4 regions of the Chromobacterium haemolyticum genome follow, and region 4 is predicted to be linked to each of the others. Evidence: predicted binding sites of a transcription regulator. Region 4 holds the regulator's gene; each other region holds the start of a gene.

What was found. Region 4 encodes sigma-54, which starts transcription at its own class of promoters, with help from an activator protein. Its sites were predicted from a motif close to CTGGCACGCTTCATGCTT; they were not measured.
Positions count from the first base shown of each region.
Region 1: a site for sigma-54 is predicted at 4,670-4,687, ahead of glnK (P-II family nitrogen regulator). Genes of this name have one in related genera too.
Region 2: a site for sigma-54 is predicted at 3,502-3,519, ahead of GYH29_RS07090 (nitrate/nitrite transporter). Genes of this name have one in related genera too.
Region 3: a site for sigma-54 is predicted at 2,698-2,715, ahead of GYH29_RS01815 (pilin). Genes of this name have one in related genera too.

Region 1 covers NZ_AP019312.1:4,314,436-4,321,805, reverse strand. The annotation lists gene GYH29_RS19950 (cytochrome b) at 1-742, shown strand, start outside; gene GYH29_RS19945 (cytochrome c1) at 759-1,523, shown strand; gene GYH29_RS19940 (glutathione S-transferase N-terminal domain-containing protein) at 1,674-2,276, shown strand; gene GYH29_RS19935 (ClpXP protease specificity-enhancing factor) at 2,286-2,726, shown strand; gene GYH29_RS19930 (ammonium transporter) at 2,929-4,242, opposite strand; gene glnK (P-II family nitrogen regulator) at 4,272-4,610, opposite strand; gene GYH29_RS19920 (accessory factor UbiK family protein) at 4,923-5,210, shown strand; gene GYH29_RS19915 (YifB family Mg chelatase-like AAA ATPase) at 5,216-6,724, shown strand; gene GYH29_RS19910 (SPOR domain-containing protein) at 6,874-7,370, shown strand, end outside.
Region 2 covers NZ_AP019312.1:1,516,441-1,523,810, reverse strand. The annotation lists gene GYH29_RS07105 (glycoside hydrolase family 19 protein) at 1-1,249, shown strand, start outside; gene GYH29_RS07100 (ANTAR domain-containing response regulator) at 1,681-2,271, shown strand; gene GYH29_RS07095 (CmpA/NrtA family ABC transporter substrate-binding protein) at 2,289-3,386, shown strand; gene GYH29_RS07090 (nitrate/nitrite transporter) at 3,691-4,893, shown strand; gene nirB (nitrite reductase large subunit NirB) at 4,913-7,345, shown strand; gene nirD (nitrite reductase small subunit NirD) at 7,353-7,370, shown strand, end outside.
Region 3 covers NZ_AP019312.1:395,943-403,312, forward strand. The annotation lists gene GYH29_RS01805 (hypothetical protein) at 1-1,104, opposite strand, end outside; gene GYH29_RS01810 (adenosylmethionine--8-amino-7-oxononanoate transaminase) at 1,206-2,558, opposite strand; gene GYH29_RS01815 (pilin) at 2,754-3,176, shown strand; gene GYH29_RS01820 (pilin) at 3,189-3,629, shown strand; gene GYH29_RS01825 (PglL family O-oligosaccharyltransferase) at 3,689-5,491, shown strand; gene GYH29_RS01830 (PglL family O-oligosaccharyltransferase) at 5,567-7,351, shown strand.
Region 4 covers NZ_AP019312.1:948,135-955,504, forward strand. The annotation lists gene GYH29_RS04255 (bifunctional ADP-dependent NAD(P)H-hydrate dehydratase/NAD(P)H-hydrate epimerase) at 1-393, opposite strand, end outside; gene GYH29_RS04260 (flavin prenyltransferase UbiX) at 439-1,074, opposite strand; gene rapZ (RNase adapter RapZ) at 1,109-1,951, opposite strand; gene hprK (HPr(Ser) kinase/phosphatase) at 1,932-2,888, opposite strand; gene ptsN (PTS IIA-like nitrogen regulatory protein PtsN) at 2,881-3,342, opposite strand; gene hpf (ribosome hibernation-promoting factor, HPF/YfiA family) at 3,464-3,778, opposite strand; gene GYH29_RS04285 (RNA polymerase factor sigma-54) at 3,846-5,270, opposite strand; gene lptB (LPS export ABC transporter ATP-binding protein) at 5,274-6,002, opposite strand; gene lptA (lipopolysaccharide transport periplasmic protein LptA) at 5,999-6,553, opposite strand; gene lptC (LPS export ABC transporter periplasmic protein LptC) at 6,543-7,112, opposite strand; gene GYH29_RS04305 (KdsC family phosphatase) at 7,109-7,370, opposite strand, start outside.

The DNA of each region.
Region 1 (7,370 bases), 1.9 Mb from region 4:
GATCGCGGTGCCGCTGGTGCTACTGGCCCTGGTGGTCGCTCACCTGATCGCTTTGCATGAAGTGGGCTCCAATAATCCGGACGGCGTTGAGATCAAGAAACTGAAGGATGACAAGGGTATTCCGCTTGACGGTATCCCGTTCCACCCGTACTACACCGTTAAGGATGTGCTGGGCGTGGTGGTGTTCCTGATCGTGTTCTCGGCCATTGTGTTCTTCATGCCGGAAATGGGCGGTTACTTCCTGGAGCACCCCAACTTTGACCAGGCCGACCCGCTGAAGACTCCGCCGCATATCGCGCCGGTATGGTACTTCACCCCGTTCTACGCCATCTTGCGTGCCATCCCGTCCTTCCTGGGCACTCAGGTATGGGGCGTATTGGCGATGGGCGCGGCGGTGGTGCTGATCGCCTTCCTGCCGTGGCTGGACCGCTCGCCGGTGAAGTCCATCCGTTACCGCGGTCCCAAGTTCAAGTTCATGCTGGTTCTGTTCATCATATCCTTCATCGGCCTTGGCATTCTGGGCGCTTTGCCGTCCACCAATGCCCGTACCGTAATTGCGCAGGTGCTCTCGTTCGTCTACTTCGCCTTCTTCCTGGGCATGCCGTTCTACACCAAGAACGATGTGGGCAGCATTCCGGTGCCGACGCGGGTGACTGATACCAACGCCCAGCGCCAAATTCGGTTTGCGGTGCTGGTGGTGGTGACCATCGTGGCCGCCGCCGTATTCGCCATGAACGTGTAAAAAGGGGAGAGGACTCATGAAAAGCAAAATCCGCCACCTAATCGCGGCCATGGCGCTGGCGTTGCCGTTCAGCGCTACGGCGCTGGCTGCAAGCGAAGGGGCCAAGCTGCCCAAGGCGCCTATCAATATCCAAGATACGGAAAGCTTGCAACGCGGGGCGCAGATCTTCACCAACTACTGCTTGTCTTGCCATTCGGCCAGCGCGATGCGTTACAACCGCCTGACCGATATCGGCCTGACTGAAGAGCAGATCAAGGCGAACTTGCTGCCGGAGGGCGCCAAGATTGGGGATCAGATGAACATCGCGATGAATAAGAAGGATGCTCAAGCCTGGTTTGGCGCCACGCCGCCGGACTTGTCGTTGATCGCGCGTTCTCGCGGCGCCGACTATCTGTACGGCTATCTGCGCGGCTTCTACCGTGATCCGAGCCGGCCTACCGGATGGAATAACGCGGTGTTCGACAAGGTGGGCATGCCTCACATCTTCTGGGAATGGCAAGGCGAGCAGGTGCTGAAAACCGAGAAGAATGCGGAAGGCCATGAGGAGCACAAGCTGGAGCTGATCAAGGCCGGTACTTTGACCAAGCTTGAGAACGGCAAGGCCAACACCGTGGAATTCGACAAGCGGATGGCGGACTTGACCAACTTCCTGGTCTACATCGGCGAACCGGCACAAGTGAAGCGTCAGCAGATTGGCTATGTCGTATTGATGTTCCTCTCGCTGTTGCTGTTGCCGCTGGCGTATTTCTTGAAGAAAGAGTACTGGCGCGACGTGCATTAAGCTAACTTGTCGGCTTTGATCAAGGCGGAGAAATCCGCCTTTTTTATTTTAAATCATGGTCTTATGATGCAGTGCTGGAAATGGGGTGGGGGAAAGTGCTAGAATGCCCAGCTGAATCAACCCATTGTTAGTTAAGGATTTCCTCCTGCCATGATGACTCTTTACTCCGGAATTACCTGCCCGTTCAGCCAGCGTTGCCGTATCGTGCTTTTTGAAAAGGGAATGGATTTCGAAATCATTGATGTGGACATCCATAACAAGCCGGAAGATCTGGCGGTGATGAACCCCTACAATGAGGTGCCGGTATTGGTCGAGCGCGATTTGATCCTGCACGAATCCAATATCATCAACGAGTACATTGACGAGCGTTTCCCACACCCGCAACTGATGCCGGCGGACCCGGTGATGCGCGCGCGCGCCCGCCTGTTCCTTTACCGTTTTGAAAACGAGCTGTTTATCCACGTCAAGGCGCTGGAAGCCGGCGCCACCGGCAAGGAAGCGAACAAGGCCCGCGAGGCCATCCGTGACGGTTTGACTACGATCGCGCCGATTTTCGCCAAGCAGAAGTTCATGTTGGGCGATGATTTCTCGATGATCGACGTGGCAATTGCGCCGCTGATGTGGCGTTTGGAGCATTACAACATTGATCTGGGCAAAAACTCCGCTCCCATCCTGAAGTACGCTGAGCGTATTTTCCAGCGTCAGTCCTTCATCGATTCGCTGACGCCGTCCGAAAAGGCCATGCGCAAATAAGGATTGCCAATGAGCTCCAGTACCAAGCCCTACATGATCCGAGCGCTGCACGAGTGGTGTGGCGACAACGGTTTCACACCCTATGTGGTGGTATGGGTCAACGAGCGCGCCGATGTGCCGCACGAGTACGTGAAAAACAACGAAATCGTGCTGAATATCGGTCTTTCGGCCACCAAGAATCTGCGTATCGACAATGACTGGTTGTCGTTCTCCGCTCGCTTCGGCGGCGTTTCCCGCGACATCTGGGTGCCGATTGGCAATGTGATGTCGATTTTTGCGCGGGAAACCGGCGAAGGCATGGGTTTCGAAGTTGAGCTGGGAGAGGCTGAAGCCGCCGCGCCGGCACTGAAACCGGTGGCGGCCGACGACGAAGCCAAGCCGGCGGAAGCTTCCGAGCCGGAGGCTCCGGTCAAGCCGACGGGGCGTCCCAGCCTGCGCATCGTCAAATAACGGTTTTAATTCCGTAAGCGAAAGCCGGTCCGTAAGGGCCGGCTTTTTCATTGGTGGCTTCGAATGTGTTTACGCTCTGCTACGCGTCAGCGATGCGGTGTTGAAAACATCTTCGAAAGCTTGCGAAATCGTAAACACGCTTTGCAAAAAAAAGGGCGCCAGTGGCGCCCCAAGTCCCTTACCACAACAAGAAAATTTGGGTTTATTCGACACGCTCCCCGTGCAGAATCACATCCAGCCCTTCGCGTTCTTCGTCTTCCGCGACGCGCAGCCCGATCGCCACATCGATCAGCTTCAGCAGGATGAAGGTGACGACGGCGCAATAGGCCGCAGTGACGCCCACGCCTAGCGCTTGAGCGGCGAGGCTGCCTTCCGCGCCGCCGATTTCTTTGACCGCGAAGACACCGGTGAGCAATGCTCCCAGGATGCCGCCGATGCCATGTACGCCGAAGGCGTCCAAAGAGTCGTCATAGCCCAGCATGTGCTTGAGTCCGGTGGCGCCCCAGAAGCACACCACGCCGGCCGCCAGGCCGATAATCAGCGCGCCTTTGACGTCGACGAAACCGGCCGCGGGCGTGATGGCGACTAAACCGGCGACCGCGCCCGAGGCAATACCCAGCACTGAAGGCTTTTTCTTGGTGAGCCATTCGGCAAACATCCAGGCCAGTGCGGCAGCGGCGGTGGCAAGCTGGGTAGTGACCATGGCCATGCCGGCGCGGCCGTCCGCAGCGGCGGCGGAACCGGCGTTGAAGCCGAACCAGCCCACCCACAGCATCGATGCCCCCACCAGGGTCAGTACCAAGTTATGGGGAGGCATCGCTTCCTTGCCGAAACCAACGCGCTTGCCCAGCACCAAGGCGGTTACCAAGCCGGCGATACCGGCGTTGATATGCACTACGGTTCCGCCGGCGAAGTCCAGCACGCCCTTGTCGGCCATCCAGCCGCCTGGCGCCCAGACCCAATGCGCCACCGGTACGTAGACCAGCAAGGACCACAGGGCCATAAAGACCAACATCGCGGAAAACTTCATTCGCTCGGCGAAGGCCCCGGTGATCAGCGCGGGGGTGATGATGGCGAAAGTCATCTGAAAGGTCATGAACACCGATTCAGGTATGGTGCCGGCCAGCGGATGTACCGCCAATTTGCCGGCGTCTTTCAGGTAAACCATGCCGTCCAGCATCACGCGGCTCAAGTCGCCGAGATAAGGCGTGCCGACGGTGAAGGCCAGGCTGTAGCCGATGACCGCCCACAGCACCGTGATCAGCGCGGTGATGGCGAAACTTTGCATGAGCGTCGCCAACACGTTTTTCTTGCGCACCATGCCGCCATAGAACAGGGCCAGGCCGGGAATCGTCATGAACAGAACCAAGGCGGTGGAGATCAGCATCCAGGCGGTGTCGCCGGCGCTGATGCTCTTGGCGTCGGCAATCGCGGGCCCTGCCGGCGCGGCGGCGAACGCCAGCGGAGCCATTAGGCCCAAGCCGGCGAGCTGAATGGTTGCGAGCAGTTTTTTCATTGTCGTTTCCCCTAAGTCTCTATTGCGGTTCAGACCGCGTCGGCGCCGGTTTCGCCGGTACGGATGCGCACCACTTGTTCCAGATCGTAAACGAAGATCTTCCCGTCGCCGATCTTGCCGGTGCGGGCGGATTTTTCGATGGCTTCCACGACTTGGTCGAGCAAAGCGTCGTCTATGGCGATCTCCAGTTTGACCTTGGGCAGGAAGTCCACCACGTATTCGGCGCCGCGGTAGAGTTCGGTATGCCCTTTCTGGCGACCAAAGCCTTTGACTTCGGTGACGGTGACTCCTTGCACGCCGATGGAGGACAAGGCTTCGCGGACTTCGTCCAGCTTGAAGGGCTTGATAATGGCAGAAACGAGTTTCATGACTGCTCCTTGGGTCTGATGATCCGGTGTCTTGAGTTGAGCGCTGCTGTCGCGTCAGTACGCATGAATCGTGCCAGGCCGGATTGGCGCAAAAGAAAACGCTAAGATCATGTTGCAATGCAAAAAAGGTCTGTACTGGCCTTTTTGGCACTTTCCCGGTGCATGCGGCGATGAGGGGCCGCACTGATTTGGTGCCGCGAAGGGCGCGGAGTTGGGATGGGGGTTGCCAATGGGTACGCGCTGGCGGGTAGCGGACTTGGCTTTTTGCTACACTCTGCTCTGTTATCACTTATTCACTCAAGGAGCCGCGTCATGTTGAGCCAAAAGCTGTTCGAGGAAATCGGCAACAAGATCAGCGAAACTATTGCCGCCAGTCCGGCCAAGGACATCGAGAAAAACGTCAAAGCGATGATGGCCTCTACATTCAGCAAAATGGATCTGGTGACGCGCGAGGAGTTCGACGTGCAGCAGGAAGTGTTGGTGCGAACTCGGGAGAAGCTGGCTCAACTGGAGCAGAAGCTAGCGCGCTTAGAGGCGCAGGTGTTCCCGGAGGAGGCGCGAGCCACGGTAGAGGCTCAATCAGAACTCGGCCATTCCTGAGCGACATGGCGCTGGCTGTGGTCGCAAGTCGGGCGCTGGCCGGAGTGGACGCGCCTGAGGTTGCGGTGGAAGTGCATTTGGCCAACGGCTTGCCCGCTTTCACCATTGTCGGCTTGCCTGATCTGGAGGTGAGGGAAAGCCGGGAGCGAGTCCGCGCGGCAATCTTGACTTCTGGTTTTGAGTTCCCGGCCCGGCGCATCACCGTCAACCTGGCCCCGGCCGATCTTCCCAAAGACTCCGGCCGTTTTGACCTGCCCATCGCCATTGGCATTCTTGTTGCCAGCGGACAGGTACGCTGTCCCAAATTGGCGGAATATGAAATCGCGGGAGAGTTGGCGTTGACCGGGGCCCTGCGGCCGGTGCGCGGGGCCTTGGCGATGGCGTGCAAAACGAGGGAGGCGGGGCGCGCCTTCATCTTGCCGGTAGCCAGCGCCAAGGAGGCCGCTGTGCTTGAGGGCATGCCTTTGTATGGCGTGAGCACCCTGGTTGAGGCCTGCGCCTTTCTCAACGGTCTCTCCGAGCTGGAGCCGTACCGACAAGAGGGCGGTTCGTCCCGCTCGCTTCCGGATTACCTTGATCTATTGGATATCAAAGGCCAGTCCATGGCGCGCCATGCGCTGGAAGTAGCCGCGGCAGGGCGGCATAGCCTCTTGTTGATCGGCCCGCCCGGCACCGGCAAATCCATGTTGGCCGCCCGCCTGCCCGGTATCTTGCCCGGCATGCCGGATGAAGAGGCGCTGGAAAGCGCCGCCGTGCGTTCTTTGGGGACCGATGGCTTTGCCCTGGACGATTGGGGCGTACGGCCGTTCCGTTCTCCGCACCATACCGCGTCCGCGGTTGCGCTGGTGGGCGGTGGCAGCGATCCCCGGCCTGGAGAAATTAGCCTGGCGCATCATGGGGTCTTGTTTTTGGACGAATTGCCGGAGTTCGATCGTAAAGTGCTGGAGGTCTTGCGCGAGCCGCTGGAGGCCGGAGTAATCCACATTTCGCGCGCCGCGCGCCAAGCCAGTTTTCCCGCGCGATTTCAGCTGATTGCGGCAATGAATCCCTGCCCGTGTGGCTATCTTGGGCATTTCAGCGGAAAATGCCGGTGCACGCCCGAGCAAGTGGGGCGCTATCGAGGTAAAATATCCGGTCCCTTATTGGACCGCATCGATTTGCATGTTGAAGTGCAGTCCTTGCCTGCCGACGAGTTGGTGGATGGGGCCGCCGGCGAGCCCAGCGCTTTGGTGCGTGAACGGGTGGAGTCGGCGTATCGTCGACAATTGGCGAGGCAGGGAAAGGCGAATGCCGGCTTGAGCGGGGCCGAACTTGAAGCGCTTGGCGATTTTCACGCCGAAGGGCTGGCATTATTGCGGCAAGTTTTGGACAAGATCGGCTTGTCGGCGCGGAGTTATCATCGGATACTTCGGGTTTCCAGAACCATTGCCGATTTGCAGGGTCAGGCTATGGTCATGCGGGAGCATGTGTTGCAGGCGATTCAATTACGACGAGCTGCAATGCCTAATGGCTAACAATAAATAAAGAATTGATCAATCCAGATAGTTTGTTGAACTATTTGATTAGTTAAAAGCGTAAGTGCTGCATGGCAAATCGAGATTTAAAAAATTCCTCCCGTAGTTCCCGTGGCCGCTCATCCAGCTCTAAGAGCGGAGGCGGCGGCATGGTGGCGGGCATCGTCATCGGCCTGATCGTCGGCGTTGCCGTCGCGGTTGGCCTCGCCATGTATCTGAATAAGTCCTCTACGCCGTTCAGCAACTTGGAAAAGTTGGATCGCAAAGCGGCCGGCGCTTCCGCGCCGCCGACGGAGCTGCTGGCTCCGGGCACGCGCATTGCGGATGCAGCTTCGGAAACCACTACTGCGCCGGCCCCGGTGGCCAAGCCGGCTCAGGAGGCGCCGTCCGCTCCACCGCCGATGCCGGCGGAAGCTCCCGCCAAGCCGGCCGCAACCGCGCCGGCGACCAAGGACGCAGGCAAGGAAGAGCAGCGCTTTGATTTCTACAAGATCTTGCCTGGGCAGGTGGATGCGGTGCCCGGCAAGAACGGCAAGGCGGCGGAACCTTCTGCTCAGCAGGCAGCCAAAAAGGTCTACTTGCAGCTGGGTTCCTTCCAGAATCAGGACGAGGCGGACAACCTCAAGGCTAAGCTGGCTTTGTTGGG
Region 2 (7,370 bases), 570 kb from region 4:
TGCCTACCAAGCCGGACAACAAGTCCGATGGCAAGGCCAGGACTGGCAGGCGAAATGGCGCACCCGCGCCGAAACGCCGGCCGCCAATCCTAGAGGCAGTTGGACGCCGGTGGCGGCGGCCAAAGCCGCGGCGCAGGCCGAACCGGGCCAGCCTCAGCCGCCCACTCTGCAGCAAGCGCTGCAATACGAGGCAGCCCTGACCGATACCGCTTTCTTCCGCAACGTCAAAGCCTCGATCCGCACCTTGCCCAACGCTCAGGTGGAGCAAGTTGCGCCCGGCAGCGCAGCCAATCCGCTGAACGTGCGCCGGGTGGAACGGCTGCTGCCGGCGGCCAAGTGGGAGTATTACTTCTCGCGCCGCGACGCCAGCTACAGCTACCAGCGCTTCCTGCAGGCCATCGCCAAGTTTCCCGCCATTTGCGACGACTACAGCGACGGCCGCGACGGTGACGCCATTTGCCGCCACAGCCTGGCCACCATGTTCGCCCACTTCGCCCAGGAAACCGGCGACCACAACCGCAGCGACACGGTGCCGGAATGGCGCCAGGGCCTGAAATATCTACGCGAGATGGGTTGCGACGAAACCGGCCCCGGCTGCGGCTACAACACCGAATGCGCCGACCCGGTGTTCAACAAGGTGTGGACCTGCGGCAAGAACGCCGATGGCAGCTGGAAGAAATACTTCGGCCGCGGCGCCAAACAGCTGTCCTACAACTACAACTACGGCCCCTTCTCCCAGGCCATGTACAACGGCGACCAGTCGGTGCTGCTGAAGAACCCGGACCTGGTGGCCTCCACCTGGCTCAATCTGACCTCGGCCACTTTCTTCTTCGTCTTCCCGCAGCCGCCGAAACCATCGATGCTGCACGTGCTGGACGGCACTTGGGTGCCCAACGCCGCGGACAAGGCCGCCGGGGCCGGCAACAACTTCGCCACCACCATCCAGATCGTCAACGCCGAGTGCGGCGGCGGCACCGAACGTCAAGCGGCGCAGAATCGCATCGACTACTACCGCCAATTCGCCAAAGATCTAGGCTGGGACTACGGCAACGAACAACTGTCCTGCGCCAATATGCAGCGCTTCAGCGCCGCCAGCTCCGCCGCCTACAACATCTATTGGGAAAAGGACTGGAAATGGGGCAATGACTACAAATGCCAGTTGGTGAATTACCAGACACCGTACAGCGCGCTGCAAGCCGGCAACTACCAGCGCTGCGTCGAGGACAACTGGAACGTCAAGCTGAAATGAAATCGGCCGGCTCCGCTCACGCGGGGCCGGCCTCGCCAACGACTCTTGTTCACCCGTGCGTCACCTCCCTGTCCATTGGCCATGTCTCGGCTCCACGATAGGTCATCACGGCTAAACGCCGCGTCAATCCGGCGGCGACCACTCTAAAAATCGCATCAAGAACCTCAGCCCCTGCGCAAAGTCCGCTGTACTTCCTGAGCCCTGCTCTTACGAGCCTGTTCAAAGTCCCGCGAGCGAGGGCGAGACAAGGCGAAAACCACTGAGAGAGCGGAGTGTGCACGTGGTACATAAGCATCTCGAAAGCGATTTCAACGCCGTATCGCCGACGCGCAGCTGATCGTAAACAGGTTCTAAAGCCCAGCGGACTTTGGACAGGGTCGCGGGCACGGCGCTTGCTTCAACCAAGCCGTCCCGTTCTCCCCGGTGCCGCAATGTCCGCCCCTCCGCCGCTGCGCCTGCTGCTGGTCAACGACCACGCCAAAACCATCGCTTCGCTGCGCCAGGCGCTGGCGCGCGCCGGCTACGCCGTCGCCGCCGAAGTGGACGGAGCCGCGGCCTTGCTGCAGGCGGTGGAAGGGCTGCGGCCCGACGTGGTGATCGTGGACACCGAATCGCCATCACGCGACACCCTGGAGCAGCTGGCGCTGCTAGGCGAAATCGCCCCGCACCCGGTGGTGATGTTCGCCGATCAGGGCGACCTGCCCACGATAGAAGCCGCGGTCCACGCCGGCGTGGCCGCCTACGTGGTGGACCAGGCCGACGCCGCGCGGCTGGCGCCCATCATCGACCTGGCCCGCGCTCGCTTCGCCGAGGATGGCAGGCTGCGGCGACGGCTGGCGGCGGCGGAACAACAGCTGGCCGAACGCAAGCTGATCGAGCGCGCCAAGGGCATTCTGATGGACAAACGCCGGCTCAGCGAAAACGACGCCTACCAGGCGCTGCGCCAGCAGGCAATGCGCGAGGGCCTACGCATCGCCGAGCTTGCCCGGCAACTGATCAAAGCAGCCGAGTTGCTGGGCTGAACCATAAGGACACTCCCATGACCGCCCCGTACCGCCTGCGCCTGGGCTATCTGCCGCTAACCGACAGCGCGCCGCTGATCGTCGCGCGCCAGCTGGGGTTGGACCGCCGCCACGGCCTGGAATTGGAACTGCTGCGCCAGCCTTCGTGGAGCGCGGTGCGCGACAAGCTGCTGGACGGCCGCCTGCACGCCGCCGCGGCGCTGTACGGCCTGGCCTACGGCATGAAACTGGGCCTCGCCGGCCCGCAAGCCGACATGGCGCTGCTGATGACGCTGAACCAAAACGGCCAGGCCATCACCCTCAGCCACCCGCTGGCCGACGCGCTGACCGCGTCGCCGGAACAGGCACTGCGCCGCCGCGTCCGTCAAGACGGCCCGCCGTTGACGCTGGCTCACACCTTCCCCGCCGGCACCCATGCCTTGTGGCTCAATTACTGGCTGGCCGCGCAAGGCCTGGACCCACGGAGCGACGCGCGCCTGGTGGTAATTCCTCCGCCGCAGATGGGCGCGGCGCTGGAAGCCGGCCAGTTGGACGGCTTTTGCGCGGGCGAGCCCTGGCACCAGCAGGCGGCGGCGCGTCAGGCCGGCCGCATCGTCGTCGTCAGCGGCGAGATCTGGCCAGGCCACCCGGAGAAAGCCCTGCTCTGCCGCCGCGATTTCGCGCAAAAAGAGCCGGCCGCCTCCGTTGCGCTGATCATGACGCTGCTGGAAGCCTGCCGCTGGCTGGAGCACAGCGAACACCGCCGCCAAGCGGCACGCTGGCTGGCGCGGCCGGAACACATTGGTCTGCCGGAAACGCTGATCGCCGCCACCCTGCCCTCGGTCGCAGCCGGCGCGACCGCGCTGCGCTTCTTCGACCAAGGCCGGGTCAACTATCCCTATCCGTCCGACGGCATCTGGTTCGTCGACCAGTTCCGGCGCTGGGGCTGGCTGCGCGGCGACGAGGACGCTCAAACCGTGGCCGCCGAGGTCAGCCAGACCCGGCTCTACCGGCAGGCGGCGGACGCGCTGGGCCTGCCGCTCCCGGCCCGGCCGCAGCACAGCGGCCGCTTGTGCGACGGTGTGGACTGGGACGGACAAGCGCGCTACCCCGCAGCCTTGGGCCTGCCTGGCTGAGAACCTTCATGCTGCAACGCACAAACACAGTGCGCGGCTGGCTCTTTTCGCACCAGCGCGGTGCGCTTTTTCCACCGCAAGCCTAGATAAAGCCAGGCTTTCCTCCACCCCATGGCTGGCACGGCGTTTGCATAAGTCAAGCCGGGCCTGGCACAAAGACGTGCCGTGCCCACCCCAAATGCTTGTCCGGCCAATGGCGGCCGGGACGGCAACGGACAACGGCGTCCGCTCCTGCTATCACCGAGGAGCGAACGCCGTTTTTATTTTGGCCGGCCCCCGGCCGCTCGCGGCACAGGAGTTTCGCATGGACCGTTCTTTCTGGCACAGCGGGCACAAGCCCACCTTGCTGTCCACCTTTCTCTATTTCGACCTCAGCTTCATGGTCTGGTACCTGCTGGGCCCGTTGCAGGTGCCCATCGCCGCGGCGCTGGGCCTGGACACTCGCGAACGCGCGCTGATGGTGGCCACCCCCATTCTGGCCGGCGCGCTGCTGCGGCTGGCCGTCGGCATGCTGGCGGACCGCATCGGCGCCAAGCGCACCGGACTGATCGCTCAGATCATCGTCATAGCCGCCCTGCTGGCCGCCTGGCGCGTCGGCCTCTCCAGCCTGGGCGGCGCGCTGCTGCTGGGCCTGTTCCTGGGCGTGGCCGGCGCCTCCTTCGCCGTGGCGCTGCCGCTGGCCTCGCGCTGGTATCCGCCGGCCCATCAGGGCACGGCGCTGGGCATCGCCGGCGCCGGCAATTCCGGCACCGTGCTGGCGGCGCTGTTCGCGCCGGCGTTGGCGCTGCACTTTGGCTGGCAGAACGTGTTCGGCCTCGCCTGCCTGCCCTTGCTGCTGGTTCTGCTGCTGTTCGCCCGGATGGCCAAGGACGCTCCCGGCTCGCCGCCGCCCAAACGCTGGGCGGATTACCTGGCGGTGCTGGGGCAGCGCGACGCCTGGTGGCTGATGCTGTTCTACGCCATCACCTTCGGCGGTTTCGCCGGCTTCGCCAGCGCGCTGCCCGGCTATTTCCACGACCAGTTCGGCTTCGACGCCAAGACCGCCGGCCTCTACACCGCCGCCTGCGTGTTCGCCGGCTCGATGATGCGACCGCTGGGCGGCGTGCTGGCGGACCGCGTAGGCGGCACCCGCTCGCTGCTGGCCGTCTATCTGGCGGTGGCGGCGCTGTTGTTCGCAGCCGGCCTTGAGCCCGGCGGCGCCGGCGGCGCGCTGCTGCTGTTCGTGCTGGCCATGCTCTGCCTGGGCGCCGGCAACGGCGCGGTGTTCCAGCTGGTGCCGCAGCGCTTCGGCGACGAAATCGGCGCGGTCACCGGCCTGATCGGCATGGCCGGCGGCGTCGGCGGCTTCCTGCTGACGGCCGGCCTGGGCGTGATCAAGCAGGCCAGCGGCGGCTACGCCATCGGACTGTGGCTGTACGCCGCGCTGGCGCTGGCGGGCTGGGCCGGCCTGGCCGGGCTGCGCCAACGCTGGCGCGCCGGCTGGTCTCTCGCCAGCGCCCGACTCTGAAACCGCGAGGACACCCATCATGAACAAACCCAAACTGGTGGTGGTCGGCAATGGCATGGCCGGCATCCGCACGGTGGAAGAACTGCTGACGCTGGCGCCGGACCTCTACGACATCACCGTGTTCGGCGCCGAGCCGCACCCCAATTACAACCGCATCCAGCTGTCGCCGGTGCTGGCTGGCGAGCAGACCTTCGACGACATCGTGCTCAATCCGCGTAGCTGGTACGCCGAGCGCGGCATTGCCCTGCACACCGGCAAGACCGTGGTGGAGCTGGACCGCGCGCGTCGTCTGGTGCGCGCCGACGACGGCGGCGTCGCCCACTACGACCGTCTGCTGCTGGCCACCGGTTCGCTGCCGGTGATGCTGCCGCTGCCCGGGGGCGAGCTGGCCGGCGTCATCGGCTACCGCGACATCCGCGACACCGAGGCCATGCTGGCGGCCAGCGCCGACGGCGGCCGGGCCGTGGTGATAGGCGGCGGCCTGCTGGGCCTGGAAGCCGCCTACGGCCTGAAGCAGCGCGGCATGGATGTCACCGTGGTCCATCTGGCGGACTGGCTGCTGGAGCGGCAACTGGACCCCGCGGCCGCTCAGTTGCTGCAGGCCTCGTTGGAGACGCGCGGCCTGCGCATCCTGCTGGGCCGCCAGACCGCGGCGCTGCTGGACGACGGGCGCGGCGCGGTGGCGGCGGCGAAGCTCTCCGACGGCGAAACCCTGGAAGCCAAACTGGTGGTGATGGCGGTGGGCATCCGCCCCAATATCGCGCTGGCCGCCGGCGCCGGCCTACACTGCGAACGCGGCGTGGTGGTCAGCGACGCGCTGCAGACCTTCGACCCGCGCATCTACGCGGTGGGCGAATGCGTCAGCCACCGCGGCGTCTGCTACGGCCTGGTGGCGCCGCTGTTCGAACAGGCCAAGGTCTGCGCTAACCATCTGGCCCAGCTGGGCAGCAGCCGCTACCAGGGTTCGGTGATGGCCACCAAGCTCAAGGTCACCGGCATCGACCTGTTCTCCGCCGGCGACTTCATCGGCGGGGACGGCTGCGACGAGATCGTACTGTCGGACCCGGCCGGCGGCCTGTACAAGAAACTGGTGCTGCGCGAGGACAAACTGATCGGCGTCTGCCTGTACGGCGACACCGCCGACGGCGCCTGGTACTTCAAGCTGCTGCGCGAACAGCGCGCGATAGGCGATCTGCGCGAGCGGCTGATCTTCGGCGAAACCGCCATCGGCGACGTAGGCGTGCAAGGCCAGAGCCGCGCCGCCGGCATGCAGGACAGCGACGAAGTCTGCGGCTGCAACGGCGTCAGCAAAGGCGCCATCGTCAAGGCGATCAAGGAAAACGGCCTGTTCACCCTGGACGAAGTCAAACAATGCACCAAGGCCGGCAGCTCCTGCGGCTCCTGCAGCGGCCTGGTAGAGCAGATCCTGATGAACACGGTGGGTGCGAGCTTCCAAGAAGCGCCCAAGACCAAGGCCGTCTGCGGCTGCACCGATCACAGCCACGCCGAGGTGCGCAAGGCCATCCGCGACCACCACCTGCTGGATCACGCCGCGGTCTACCACTTCCTGGAATGGCGCACGCCCAACGGCTGCGCCAGTTGCCGGCCGGCCATCAACTACTACCTGCTGTCCACCTGGCCGCGCGAGGCGGTGGACGATCCGCAAAGCCGCTTCGTCAACGAACGGGTGCACGCCAACATCCAGAAGGACGGCACCTTCTCGGTGATCCCGCAAATGAAGGGCGGCGTCACCAACGCCGCCGAGCTGCGCCGCATCGCCGACGTGGCCGACAAATACCAGGTGCCGATGCTCAAGGTCACCGGCGGCCAGCGCATCGACCTGCTGGGCATACGCAAGGAAGACCTGATCGAGGTCTGGAAAGACCTGGGCATGCAGTCCGGCCACGCCTACGGCAAATCCATCCGCACCGTGAAAACCTGCGTCGGCAGCGAGTTCTGCCGCTTCGGCACCCAGAACAGCACCCAGATGGGCATAGACCTGGAAACCATGCTGGCCAATATGTGGGCGCCGCACAAGGTCAAGCTGGCGGTGTCCGGCTGCCCGCGCAATTGCGCAGAAGCCGGCATCAAGGACGTGGGCGTGATCGCGGTGGACTCCGGCTGGGAACTGTACGTGGGCGGCAACGGCGGCATCAAGACCGAGGTGGCGCAATTCCTGTGCAAAGTGAAAACCGCCGAGGAAGTGAAGGAATACAGCGGCGCCTTCCTGCAACTCTACCGCGAGGAGGGTTATTATCTGGACCGCACCGTCCGCTACATCGCCCGCGTCGGCCTGGACTACGTCAAGGCCCGGGTGGTGGACGACGCCGCCAACCGCCAAGCCTTGTACCAACGGCTGCTGTTCGCGCTGGAGGGCCTGCCCGACCCCTGGGCCGCCCGCATCGCCGGCGCGCAACGCCAGGAATTCATCCCCTTGAAAGTCATCGCCTGAGGCCGCCATGGAACCCACCCTGCCC
Region 3 (7,370 bases), 550 kb from region 4:
GTGCAGCAGCAAGCCGGTATCGCTCTGATTGGATATGGCCAGCAAGCAGGGCGGCGGCGGCGGCCGGTGGCGAGGCGTGTCCTCTTCAGCGGAGATGCCGGGCAATTGCCAACTTAGATCGTTGCGATGGAACCAGATGCCCGGCAGTGCCGCGACGATTTCGATGATGGTTTGGGTCTTGAGTCGTGGATGACGGCGACGTTTGGGCTGATGCCATTCTTCCACCAGTAAGGATAACAACTGCAATTCATCAATCATCAGGCCCTGTTGACGATTGTTCTGAGCTTTTTGCAGTGCCTCGCGGCTTTTCTCCAGGATGTCTCTGAGCGGCTCCAGATCCAGCAGAAAGCAGCCGGGGCCCAATTTGCTTGCGGAAATCGGCAGAAAGCGTGGGGGGGAGTCGATTTGTTGATCAACCAGATAGCCATGCACGGGCTGGGTCAAGGCTTCAACTGGAATCAGCCGGGCTTTGGCTGCTAGATCGAAGATCAGCTGTCGCGACAAGGCTTGCTCGGTGGGGGCGAGGCGGTTGCTGGGGGTCAGCCCCATCAATAGGATCTGCAAGTAGATGGTCTGGATGGAGTCATCGTTAGCCAGCCCCTTGTCTTGCCAGCCGCGGCCGCTGGCGAAGACATGCAACTGGTGGCAGTCGTACCAGAAGTCCGGCGTGATCGGGGTATAGCATTGCTGGCTGATGCTCAGCAGCTGGCGCGCCGCCATCATGGTGTAGGCCATCAGCTCGATTTTAGGGTGCTCGCGATCAAGCAGGCCGCGCTTGGCAAGGCGATCGTGCAGAGTCTGTTTGAACGTGATGAAAATCAGAGCGAACAGCTCGACGCTCAGCAAGGCCAGTTGGCGCACCTTTGGCGTTCCTAAACTGTCGTGTTGGCGAATCTCGTTTTCCAGCAGCGGGTAATAGCGATCCACCGCTTTCAGGTACAGCTTCAGGAGCTTGTGGCGCAAATGGCTGTCCAGTGGAACTCGGGACAAGTTTTGCATGGACTGGCTCAATAAGCGTCCGCATTCGGGCAGATCGGTGAATGGCAGCCGCTCCAGCCATGCCGCCACGCTATCCGGTTGAGTATCTATCAGCAGAGGATCCATAGTTTGTTCTGGCAGGGTGGGCAGCGGCATGCAAGGCGATTCACAATGTAAATTGTGCCGTTTCCATGCTATGGGCACTCACCCCGCCATGGCAAGGCGGATCACGGCAAAGCGATGCTTTGGCCGTCGGCGGTGTTGGATGCGCGCGCCAGTTCCTCCAGTATGGCTGCGGTGGCGGCGATCAGGAAGGCCATCTCCTCGTCGGTGATCGTATAGGGGGGCATGAAATACACGGTGTTGCCGATGGGGCGCAACAGGCAACTTCGGCGCAGCATCGCGGCAAAACAGGCTTGGGCGAAGTCGGCGCGTGAAGTGTCGACCTCGAAGGCCCAGATCATGCCCTTGTGGCGGAAATTCCTGACGTCCGGACGCGCTTGCAAATCAGTCATCATCGAATTGAAGCGCTGAGCTTTGTCGGCATTGGCGGCCAGGACATCCTCCTCCGCGAAGATATCCAGCACTGCCAGCGCCGCGGCGCAGGCCAATGCATTGCCGGTATAGCTGTGCGAATGCAAGAAACCGCGAGTGACATCGTCGTGGTAGAAGGCCTGATAAATTGGGCTGCTGGTCAACACGCAGGAAAGTGGCAGGAAACCGCCGGTGATGCCTTTGGACAGACAGAGGAAGTCCGGGGTGATGTCGGCTTGCTGGTAGGCGAACAGGCTGCCGGTCCGGCCAAAGCCCACGGCGATTTCATCGGCGATCAAGTGCACCTGGTATTGATCGCACAGTCGGCGTAGCTCGCTCAGATAGAGCGGGTCGTACATTACCATCCCGGCCGCGCCTTGCACCAAGGGCTCCACAATGACGGCGGCCACTTCTCCAGCGTGTTTGGCCAGCAGGTTTTCCAGCGCCTGGATCGCTTTGCGCGCGGCATCGGCCGCGCTTTCACCGGGCAGCGCGCGCCGGGCGTCCGGAGACGGCGCGCGCAGGCCCGGCTTCAGCAAGCCGGCGTAGGTGTTGGAGAACAAGGGCACGTCGGTGACGGCCAAGGCGCCCACGGTTTCGCCGTGATAACTATTTTCCAGGCTGATGAAACGCGTCTTGTCCGCTAGCCCCTGATTGCGCCAGTAGTGAAAGCTCATCTTGAGCGCAATTTCCGTGGCGCTGGCGCCGTCGGACCCATAAAACACGTGGGCCAGGCCGCTGAGCTCGCATAGGCGTTCGGACAGCTCCACCACCGGCTGGTGCGTAAAGCCCGCCAGCATCACGTGTTCCAGCTGGTCCAGCTGATTCTTGATCGCCTGCTTGATGCGAGGGTGGCCATGGCCAAACAGATTGACCCACCAGGAGCTGACCCCGTCCAGATAACGCTTGCCGTCGAAGTCTCTGAGCCAGACGCCGTCCGCGCTGGCGATGGGTACGATGGGCAAAGCCTCATGACGTTTCATCTGGGTGCAGGGGTGCCAGACAGTATTGAAGCTGCGCTGCAGCCAGTCTTGGTTATCGCTCATATCTGTTCTATGTATTCAGACTAAGAGTTCGATGCTATCACAGGGAGAGCGAAGCAGCGGACTGACCAAAAACGTCACATTTCTACCCGCTGCGCTGTTTATGACTGGCGGATTGGCTGTAATGAGCGTGAAGAAGGGGCTGGCATACTTTCTGCATAAGTCGCTCTCTATAAAACTAAGCTCTGGAGCCGAGAGATGAGGAAGGCGGCTGGTTTTACCTTGATTGAGCTAATGATTGTTGTCGCCATTATTGGTATTTTGGCGGCGATTGCGATTCCGGCTTATCAGAATTATACGATTCGAGCTAAGGTGGCGGAGGGTCTGACTTATGCGGATCATGCTAAAACGACCGTTTCGGAGTACTACTTGACAAATAATAATTGGCCTAGCTCGAATGCCAGTGCAGGTTTGCCGGATACATTGTCTGGCTCATATGTCAGTAATGTTCAAGTTAGTAGTGGTAGTGGTGGTATTAGTACTATAACGGTGTCTTTCAATAATAGTGTCGCCTCTGGTTTAGTAGTAATATTTACCCCTGCAACGAATAGCGGTGCCGTTGTATGGTCGTGTTCCTCCGATGCGGCTTATACACAGTATCTGCCTTCTTCTTGTCATTAAATGGAGTGCGTAATGCAAAAAACTCAACAAGGCTTTACTCTCATCGAATTGATGATTGTCGTCGCTATTATTGGTATTTTAGCGGCAATTGCTATCCCTGCCTATCAGGACTATACGGCAAGAGCTAAAGTAACCGAAGGAATGAACGCGGCCGGTGCGGCAAAAACCGCCGTTTCAGAATATGCGATTAGTCAGGGGGCGCTACCAAGTAGTTTGGCATCTGCAGGAGTCTCTTCTGCGAGCTCAACTTATGTTACACAAACACTGATCTCTGCGAGTGGTGTGATCTCGATTCAGATGAGAAATATTAATACAGATGTTAATGGGAACTATTTCTCCTTGGTTCCGACGCTTTCTTCTGGTACGGTAACTTGGGCATGCCGAGCTGGTGATGGCTCTGGGTCAGGCTCGAATGCTATCCCCACGAAATATTTGCCTGCTAACTGTCGATAATATTGCTGTTTCGCTAAAAAGCGCTGCATATGCAGCGCTTTTTTTCTGCAAGGTGATTTATGACCAAGAAGTTTGAGATATATTTTTTGATTTTTGCAACTACTGTTCCATTTTTTAATTTTTACAGATTTTCACCCGCTCCGGATTGGTTTACTAATGCGGGGGTGGTTTTTTTTGTGAGTGTTTTTGTAATTGTTTCTGCCTTGAGAGGTGCCCCAATAAAATGGTCAGTTTCGCCTGGTGGGCTTTTCTTGTTGGCGGGGGGTGTTTTTTGGGTATTTAGGGCGCAGTATTTTGATGCCGCCTATATGGCGCTAATTTTATTTTTGTTGATGATGGTGTGTTTTTGTATTCGTAATTATGACCTGAAAGAAGTTGTGAAATGTATTGCTGAAGTGGTTTTGATTTGTGCGATGATTCAAGCATTTTTGGGCGGGCTTCAAGCTGCTGATGTTGCAAAATATTTTGATGGATATATTGTTTTTGATTCTGCGCGAAGCGTGGTGGGAAATATTGCGCAACGTAATCAGTATGCAAATTTTTTAGGATGGGGGCTTATTTCCGTATCCTACTTGTATGCACATAGAAGTTTAAATACAGGCATTTCTATTGTATTGGCAGTATTTTTTGCTCTAATGATGTGTTGGTCTGGATCGCGCTTGGCGCTTTTATATGGTTTGGCGCTTGTGTGTTTGGCATGGCTATGGCTTAAAACGAGTTCAGATGCTGAAGTGATGAGGAGAATGGCTTTAGCTCTGGCTCTAGCTGTTTTGGCGTTGGCAATAATTCAAATTTTCAATCACGATATATTGTTGGCTCTGAAAAGAATTGGTTTGGATTTTCAGACGGTTAGTGGGTCGGAACGTATATTGGATGGAGATGTGGGGGCGCGGCGAAAAATAGAATGGACTAAAGCGTGGGATGTTTTTCTTGAGCACCCGTGGATGGGTGTTGGTGTAGGAGGTTTTGCTGCGAAGTCTGTTGCGATGGAAGTGGCTTCAGGTCTGCCTAAGGCTCCGGAGAGTTGGCTCTATGCTCATTGTCATAATCTGATTTTTCAAATGCTAGCAGAAGTGGGGGTTCTAGGTACGGGAATGATTGTTTCTGGTTTAGTTGTTACTATAAAATCGTATTTTAAGAGATGTAATAGAACAATAGAAAATTTTTTCCTGTTGTCGCTTGCTGGGGTGATATTGATCCACAGTATGTTTGAGTACCCTTTGTGGTATCTTCCTTTTTTGTTTATGCTGGCCATCGTTGGGGCCGCTGCTCCTGAGAAAAAAGTGTTTATATTGGATATAAGGCCCAGCATTGTCCGCGGTATAAGCATTTTTTTTGGTGCGATAGGGGTTTGGTATTGTGTGGTAGGGGTGTCCAATTTTTGGATGCTGGTTCGTTATAGTGCCCCGTCGGCAGACTTTAAGGAGAATTTAATAAGAATAGAGAGTCTTTCCAGCTTGGCTAAAAACCCTTTTTGGGTTTCAAGCGCAGATATGATGCTCGGTAATTATTTGCTCCCAACGAAGGAGCAGCTGAATTTTAAGTTGATGCACTTTGAAAAATTGGCGAGCTTCCAACCATACGCCAGCGTTCTGACCCAGCTTTCCATTTTACGAGCGCTTAATGCTCAACCAGACAGTGCAAGAAAGGCATTGTATATGGTGATAGCAAATTATCCGGAATCAGTGCCCAGATTGGCAGTGATCTTGTCCTCACGTGCTGAGCCCGAGATTAAGCCTCTCCGTGAAATCGTAATACGCGCAGCCCAAGCCTATGCCCAACATCCTCCTCACAGTCAGGCCGCGCAGTTGGCCGCAGTGATGACCGTGGCCGCGCCTGTGACGCGCAAAACACTGTTTTGACCGCCAGGATACGGTTTGTTTGAGCGCGTGCTTGCGGTATCCTGCATCCTTCATCTAGCAAACGACAGCCGTAATATGAGCGTTCAAAGATTTTCCACATACATGGCGATGCTGGCTCTATGCCTCATCGCCATCCTGCCTTTCGCCTCGCGCATTCACTATGTGCCGTTGCCGCAGTGGTTTGGCGAAATCAATGTGGTCTGGCTGCTGCTGGCGGCGGCGGTTTTCCTGTTGCCCAGCGGGGGATTGTTCCGGCGTATGACGCGCAGCGCCTGGTGGTGTCTGGGCATGGGGCTGCTCTGGGCAGGGCAGCCGTTCTGGGTGGATGCGCTGTTCCCAGGGATGAATTACGCCACCGCCTTGGCCTGGCTGGCTGCCGCTTTGCTTGCGGCTGTCACCGTGTCTTTGCGCGAGGAAATGGGGGAGCGGCCGTTTGCGGTTTGGTTGGCTTGGGCCTTGATCATTGGCGGTTTGGTGCAGGCGGCGATAGGCGTGGCTCAGCTGACGGGTTACGCCGCGGAGCTGGGCTTGTTCTACGATGGCTCTCACCCCACCAGCAATATCTTTGGTCATATCGGCCAACGCAATCAATACGCGCATTATTTGATGTGGTCGGTGGTGGCTGGGGTGTACTTGTATGCGGCTGACCGGCTGCCACGCTGGGGCTTGGCTATTCTCGTGCTTGGCCTGGCTTTGATGCTGGGGTGGGCGGGTTCGCGCACCATTCTATTGTACCTGGTGGCCCTGTCCGGGCTGGCGGCGCTCTGGCATTGGCGCATCGGCAGTGCGGAATCACGCCGGATGCTGTGGGCGATGTGGCTGTCTTGTCTGGTAGTGTTGGCGATGCAGTTCGCCCTGCCTTGGTTCAATCAGTTGATTTCCTGGCTGACGCATGAAAACTTGCAAAACACTTCCGGTCTCGCCCGCTTGGCGGCGAACGGCGACGATATGGGGTCGCGGCGCTTCGCTGAAATGCATAAAGCATGGCTGAGCTTCCAGTCGCATCCGCTGACGGGGGTGGGTTGGTCGCAGTTTGCCGCGGAGAGTGTGCGTTTGCAGCCGCTGCCGCAATTTGCCGCATCCGGTTTCAACAGCGGTTTGTTTACCAACTCCCATAACCTGATCCTGCAATTGCTGGCCGAGATGGGGGGCGTGGCCACTTTGCTGATCGTCGGCGGCTTTGTCTGGGTGCTGTGGCCGTTCTTTGGTCGTCGCGCCACCCTGGAAGGGGTGTTGGCCTTGGGCTGCTTGGCGGTGACCCTGACGCACAGCATGCTCGAGTATCCGCTGTGGTATTACTACTTCCTGGCGATGCTGGTGATCTTCGCCGCTATGGCGCCGCGGGGTGATCGTCAGCTGGCTTGGCCGCTGCGTCTGCCATTGTTCGCGGCGCTGGTTTGGGTGGGTTGGCTGTCAATCAGTAGTCTGTCGATGTTCTGGGAGCTGGTGGGCCTTTATACGCCGACTAATGATGCTAAGCGCGATGCTGCGAGAATGGAGCGGCTGATCGAGATCGCCGACACCAAACCGCTATTCGCCTACCACGCGCTTTACACCGTGGATGACTACTTGAAAGTGGGGCCGGAGCAACTAGGGCGTAAATTGGCGCTGGAGAACCGGCTAACCGCATTCCGTCCCTATCCGGAAGTGATGTTGAAACGCGCGCAGCTGGAGGTGTTGGCTGGAAAACAAGCTAAGGCGGAGCAGACCCTGCGGACGACGCTGGCCTCTTTTCCGACTTACGCCGGTGTGTTCCTGAATACCCTGGATGACGATAGGGCGGAATGGGAACCTCTGCGCGTGGTGGCTCGCGCAGCTTACGCCAAGTTGCCGGCCAAGTACCAGACCATGCCCGAATAAGCCCCTTCGAGGATAGGAC
Region 4 (7,370 bases):
GAAGTCCCGGCTCAGGCCCACGCCAAACAGACCATCGATGACCAGATGCGGCGCGCGGTAGTCGCGCGGCAGGTCGAACATCACATGGCCTTGCGCTTGTTCCAGCTCATGCAACGCTTCCGAGGTGGCGGGGCTGGTGGGCTGGGTGGGCACCAGCACATCGACGCGGAAGCGGCGGCGCATCAGTTCCAGCGCCGCGTACAAGGCGTCGCCGCCGTTATTGCCGGGACCGGCGCAGATCAGCAGTCGGGAGGTGCTGGGCAGGTGGTGGCTGACCCAGTCGGCGGTAGCCATCGCCGCGCGCTGCATCAGGTTGTAGCCGGCGTCGGTGGCTTGGCGCTCCAATTGGCGCAAGGCGTCCAGGCTGAGAATGCTTTGGTCTTGTGTCGGCATCCCGATGCTCCTCGTTGGCCGGGCCGCAAGCGGCGCGGCGGCTGGTTAGGGCGCCGCGGGGTTGTCCGAGGCGGGCTCGCCCCAGCGCGGCGTCAATTGATTGTCTATGCGGAGCTGATCCAGAATTCGCGCCACCACGAAGTCGATCATGTCGTCCACGGTCTTGGGATGAGTATAGAACCCCGGAGACGGCGGCAGGATGACAACGCCAAGACGGGCCAACTTGAGCATGTTTTCCAGATGAATGGCGGAGAACGGGGCTTCGCGGGGCACCAGCACCAGTTTGCGCTGTTCCTTGATGCTGACGTCGGCGGCGCGCTCGATCAGGTTGTCGCTGCTGCCCTGGGCGATGGCGGCCAGCGTGCCCATCGAGCACGGGCAGACCACCATGGCGTCGGCTGGGTTGGAGCCGGACGCCACCGGCGCGAACCATTCTTCGCGGCCGAACACCGCCAGCTGGCCGTCAAGGGCGCCGCTGCGTTGCATCAGCCACTGTTGGGCTTCTGCCGAGCGCGACGGCAGGGTCAGGTCCATTTCCTGTTTGGCCACTACCTGGGCGGCTTGCGAATACAGCACCCAGACGCGGATGCCGGCGGCGATCAGGCAATCGATCAGCCGCAAGCCGTAGGGCAGGCCGGAAGCGCCGGTCAGGGCGACGGTGACGGTTTTGATCGGGCGCATGAATGTCTCCTTTAGGCGGGCGGCCCGAACGCGTTCAGTTCTGGCGGTAGAGCTGGCGATGGCGCACCAACACCTGTTCGGCGGCGAACAGGCGGGCAAGTTGTTCCGTGATGTAGACCGAGCGGTGCTGGCCGCCGGTACAGCCAACGGCGACGGTCAGATAACTACGGTTTTCCATGCTGAAACAGGGCAGCCATTTGCTGACCAGCTGCTGGATGTCGCCCACCATCTGTTGCACTTCCGGCGTTTGCTGGAAGAAGTCGATGATGGGCTGGTCGCGGCCGGTGAAGGGGCGCAGCTGCGGGTCGTAATAGGGGTTGGGCAGGCAGCGTACGTCGAAAACGAAGTCGGCGTCCCGCGGCAGGCCGTGTTTGAAGCCGAAGGATTCAAAGATCAGCGTCAACCGGCTGCTGTCGGCGTCCACCAGTTCACGCACCCAGCTGCGCAGCGCGTTGGCGGATAGCTCGCTGGTGTCGATGCGGGTGCCCAACTCCATGATCTCGGCCAGCATGTCCTGTTCCAGCAGAATGCTTTCCTCCACCGTGACGTCGGCGCCGGACAGCGGATGGCGGCGACGGGTTTCGGAGAAGCGCTTGACCAGGGTGGCGGGCGTGGCTTCCAGGAATAGCAGGCGCACGTCCACCTGCTGGGCCCGCAGTTTTTCCATTTCCGCCGGCAAGGCGCCCAGCGACGGGCCGGAGCGGGTGTCCACGCTGATGGCGATCTGCTCGTAGCCGTAGTCGGCGTACAGCGACATCGCCTCGTGCAGCATGGTGGCCGGCAGATTATCCACGCAGTAGAAGCCGGCGTCTTCCAGGGCGCGCAGCGCCACCGACTTGCCGGAACCGGACAGGCCGCTAATCAATATCAGGCGCATTTTCCTGGTCTCTGAGGAAGTTGGTGTGGCGTTCGATGAACTCGCGCGTGCTGTCGATGCCGCGCAGCTGCAGAATGTAGTTGCGCACCGCGGCCTCCACCAGCACCGCCAAGTTGCGGCCGGCGGCCACCGGCAGCACGACCTTGCGGATGGTGACGCCGATGATGTCCTGGGTTTCCGACTGGATGTTGAGGCGGTCCAACGCCTGCATCGCCTGATCATTGGCCTTGACCAGATGAATGATCAGCCGCAGCACCTTCTTGGGCCGCACCGCGGTTTCGCCGAAGATGGTGCGGATATTGAGGATGCCAAGGCCGCGCACTTCCAGGAAGTCGCGCAGCAGGGGAGGGCATCGGCCTTCCAGCGTGTCCGGACCGATGCGGTACAACTCCACCGCGTCGTCTGCCACCATGCCGTGGCCGCGGGAAATCAGTTCCAGCGCCAGCTCGCTCTTGCCCATCGCCGAATCGCCCATGATCAGCACGCCGATCTCGAACACGTCGAGGAAGACGCCGTGCAGCACGGTGGACACCGCCAGCGCCCGCGCCAGATAGATGCGCAGCACATCCATCAGGTAGGGGCTTTCCAGCTTGGTGGTCATCAACGGGACGTTGTGGGTGTGGCAGTAGTCGCGCAGCAGCTTGGGCACGGGCTGGTCGTTGGCCACCATCACCACCGACATGCTCTTGTGGAACAGCTGATCAAGCGCGGTCTTGGCGGCGGACTGCTCCAGCCGGTTCAGATAGTCCACCTCGGCGAGGCCCAGCACCTGGACCCGGTTGGGGTGGATGAAGTTGAGGTGGCCGACCAGCGCCTGAGTCGGGCGCTGTTCGTCGTTGCCTATCATATTGTCGGCGCCGCCGGTTCCTGCAACCCAGGTGAGGTTGAGCTTCTGCTGGTTTTCCTGGTACAGCCGGCGGACACTGATGCTAGGCATTGGGCACCCAATTGTTGAGCAGCTGGTAAAGCTCGTCGCGAATGGAGATGCCCAGCATCTGCTCGCGCATCTGGCGGCTGGAGAACAATTGCGCCAGCTCGGACAGCACTTGCAAGTGCAGGTCCGTGGCCTGTTCCGGCACCAAGAGCACAAACAGGCACTGCACCGGTTTGCCGTCGGGGGCGTCGAACGGAATAGGCGCTTTCAGGCGGATGAACACGCCCATTGCTTCCTTCAGGCCGCGCGCGCGGCCATGGGGAATCGCCACTCCCTGGCCAAGGCCGGTGGAGCCGAGTTTTTCGCGGGCAAACAGGCAATCGAAGATTTCGCTGCGCGCGATGCCCCGGGTATTTTCAACCAAGAGGCCGACCTGCTCGAACACACGCTTCTTGCTGGCGACATCGAGATCCAGCAACACGTGTTCGGGGGTCAGGATTTTGCCGATGAGGTTCATATTGGATTATGCATGCGGCTGAGAAAAACCCGGCAATTCTACGTTGCCTTGATAGTACTGAAAACGGGCAAGTGCAAAGAAAAGCGGGAACCCGCAGGCTCCCGCCTTCCAATTCAAGGGATTACAGGCTGGCTTCAGGCGCCGGAGCACGGTGTTCAGACTGCTTTTCCTTGTGTTTCAGCACTTGGCGGTCCAGCTTGTCGATCAACAGATCAATGGCGGCGTACATATCGGATTCGGTGGCTTCCACGTGAATGTCCTTGCCGGACAGATGCACGTTGACTTCAGCCTTTTGCACCAGTTTATCAACAGACAGAGTAACGGAAATGTCGATCACATGGTCGACATGTCGAGTAACGCGCTCCATTTTGGTTTCAACGTATTCGCGCAGGGCGGGAGTTACTTCCAGATGCAGTCCAGTTACTTTGAGGTTCATACCCTAGCTCCTTCTGGTGTTGACAGTCCGGTCGGGTCGGCCGGATCGCTGTATTCCGCCGCCTGGCTCACAACGTCTTGCGTTGGTTGACCGGCGGTATCTGCATGGCTTCACGATACTTGGCTATCGTGCGTCTGGCAACTTGTATTCCCTGTTTGGACAGCGCTTCGACCAGAGCGCTGTCGGACAGCGGTTTGCTCGGCGATTCGGCGTCTATCAGGCTGCGGATATGCGCCTTGATCGCGGTAGCGGAGCACTCGCCGCCGCTGTCGGTTTCCAGCGCGCTGCCGAAGAAATACTTGAGCTCGAACAGGCCGCGCGGGCAGAGCAGGTATTTCTGGGTGGTCACTCTGGAAACCGTGGATTCATGCAAACCCAGCTCGTCCGCGATGTCGCGCAGGATCAGCGGGCGCATGGCCACTTCGCCGTGTTCAAAGAACGATTGCTGCCGTTCAACGATAGCTTCCGCCACTTTCAGGATAGTGTCAAATCGCTGCTGGATGTTCTTCACCAGCCATTTCGCCTCTTGCAGACGTGAGGACATTTCGCCGTTGCCGCCGCGGTTTTCCGCCAGCAGCCGCGCGTACATCTGGTTGACGCGCAGCCTGGGCACGGCGCCGCCGTTCAGGGCGGCCACCCAGCGGCCCTTGCGCTTTCTGACCGAGACGTCGGGGATCACGTATTGGGTGTCGCTGGCGCCGAAACCGGCGGTGGGGCGGGGGTTGAGGCGGGCAATCAGCGCCTGGGCGGCGCGCAGCGCGGCGTCGTCCACGCTCAGCTGCTTTTTCAGCCGGGTGTAGTCTCGGTTGCCCAGCAAGGTCAGGTGGTCGCGGACGATGGCCAGCGCCAGCTCGCGCTGGGGCTCGTCCGGATCCAGCCGCTGCAATTGCAGCGCCAGCGCTTCCGGTAGCGAGCGCGCGCCGACGCCGGGCGGGTCGAACTGTTGCAGTAGGCGCAGGCCTATCATCAGTTCGTCGGCTTCGATTTCCAGTTCCAGCGGCAGGTGGCTGGCGATGTCTTCCAGCGTTTGACCCAGGTAGCCGTCGTCGTCCAGCTCTTCGATCAGCAACTGAACGATGGCCTGGTCGCGCGTGGGCAGCGCCACTTCGCCCAGTTGCGCCAGCAGGTGCTCGCGCAGGCTGACCGGACAGGGTACGTTCAGCATCGGGTCCAGTTCGTCGTCGCCGTCGCCGCGGCGGCCACCGCTGCCCCAGTCGCTCAGTTCGCCGGCCTCGGCGCCGCGCTCGCCGTCGTCGCCGGAGGCCTCGTCGCGGGTTTCCGCGGCGCCGTCCTGTTCCTGGCCGGCGGTGGTGTCAGCCGCTTCGCCCTGCGGCGCTTCGTCGCCGCGCTCAAGCAAGGGATTATCCAGCAAGAAGCGCTCGACTTCGGTCTGCAGGTCGAGAGTGGACATCTGCAGCAGCTTGATCGACTGCTGCAGCTGCGGCGTCAGGGTCAGCTGCTGCGATACCTTGAGCTGAAGGGTCTGTTTCATCGCTTACAGGTGGAAGTGTTCGCCAAGGTAGACTTCGCGCACCTTCTCGTTGTTGACCAGTTCTTCCGGTTCGCCGGAGGCGAGCACCGAGCCTTCGCTGATGATGTAGGCGCGGTCGCAGATGCGCAAGGTTTCGCGGACATTATGGTCGGTGATCAGCACGCCGATGCCGCGTTCCTTCAGGAAGGAGATGATTTTCTGGATGTCGATCACCGCGATCGGGTCGACGCCGGCGAAGGGTTCGTCCAGCAGGATGAAGCGCGGCCGGGTGGCCAGCACGCGAGCGATCTCGACGCGGCGGCGTTCGCCGCCGGACAGCGACAAGGCGCTGCTGTCGCGCAGGTGGCCGATGTTGAGGTCGTCCAGCAGCAGGTCCAGCTCTTTTTCCAGTTCCTTGCCCTTGAGGCCGGACACTTCCAGGATGGCGCTGATGTTCTCTTCCACCGTCATGCGGCGGAAAATGGAGGCTTCCTGCGGCAAGTAGCCCAGGCCCAGGCGCGCGCGCTGGTGGATGGGGTAGTGGGTGATCACCTGATCGTCCAGGCGGATTTCACCGTCGTCGGCGCCGATCAGGCCGACGATCATGTAGAAGCTGGTGGTCTTGCCGGCGCCGTTGGGGCCGAGCAGGCCCACCACTTCGCCGCTGGCGATTTCCAGCGCCACGTCCTTGACCACGGTGCGTTTTTTGAAGCGCTTGCGCAGGCGCTCAACCTTGAGCACGCTTTGCGTCATTTGCTGGCTCCGCTGGCGGGTTTGGCCGCCGCCGGCTGCGAGGCGGTGTTTTTCGGCTGCAGGATCACGGTGACGCGGCCCTTGTTGGGGCCGGTGGCGGTGCCGCCGGTCACTTGGTAGGTTTCGTTCTGGGTGTTGTAGGTGATCACATTGCCCACCACCAGATCGCCTTCGCGCTTGACCCGGGCGTTGCCGGTCAGCACCGCGAGGTTGGCGGCGCTGCTATAGTCCAGGCGGCTGGACTGGCCCTCCACCCATTCGTTTTTGCCGTCCATTTTTTGGCGGAAGGTGACGATGCGGCCGGTGGCCACCAGGGTCTGTTGGCCTTGCTTGTCCTGAGTGGCGACGACTTTGTCGGCGTTCAGGCGCAGCGTGCCCTGAATCACCACCACATTGCCTTCGCAGGTGGACACGCCTTTGATCTGGTCCATGGTGCAACCGTTGTCGCTCGTGATTTCCATCGGCTTGGTGCGGTCGGCCTGTTCGGCGTGGGCGACGGAAGCGGCGGCCAGCGCCAGGCCGGCCAGCAGGAGACGGAGCTTATTTTTCATAAATGATCTTGGTGTGAGACAGCAGGTTCAACAAACCTGTCTGTTGCTGATAGACGAAGCCCACGGAGTTGCCGTGCGATTTACCGTGATAGAACACGGTGGGCGCGGCGGAGCGGGCGATTTTCTTGGCGGTGTCGACGTGCATGGCGCTGGTGACGACCTTGGTTTCCGGCTTGTCCGCGGCGGCGGGCTGGATCATGGTCGCCTTCTTGTCGAAATAGGCTTGCTGGGTCTTGTTGTTGTAACGGCCGACGTCGCCGATCAACTGGTATTGCAGCGCGCCTTGCTGGTACTGGTAAAGCTCGGGGTTCTCGAAGAAGGCGTCGTCCTTGCCCGGGTACTGCCACATACGGGTGGCGATCAGCCGTTCATTGAGCTTGCCTTGCGCGTCGAAGCGGGTGGCGGTCAGGTGTTCGGCCACGTATTCGGGCTTGTCCGGGTCCAGTTCGCGTCGGTTGCTGTCCCAGCGCGAGACTTGGTCCAGCCACACGGTCAAGAGGCCGGTCAGGCCCACTAGCAGCAGCGGGAACAGGCGGTGGGAGCGCAGCAGGCGGATCATGCCAGATACCTTGCCAGGATCGGATCGAAGGAGCCCTGAGCCTGCATGATCAGTTCCGCCAGTTCGCGCACCGCGCCTTTGCCGCCGGAGCAGCCGGTGACGTAGTGCGCGCGCTGACGCACCAGGGCCGGCGCTTCCGGCACCGCGACGGCCAGGCCGACGCGGGTGATGATGGGTAGGTCGATCAGGTCATCGCCGATGAAGGCGCATTCCTCGGCCGTCAGGCCGGTGAGTTCCAGCAGTTCGCCCAGCGCCAGC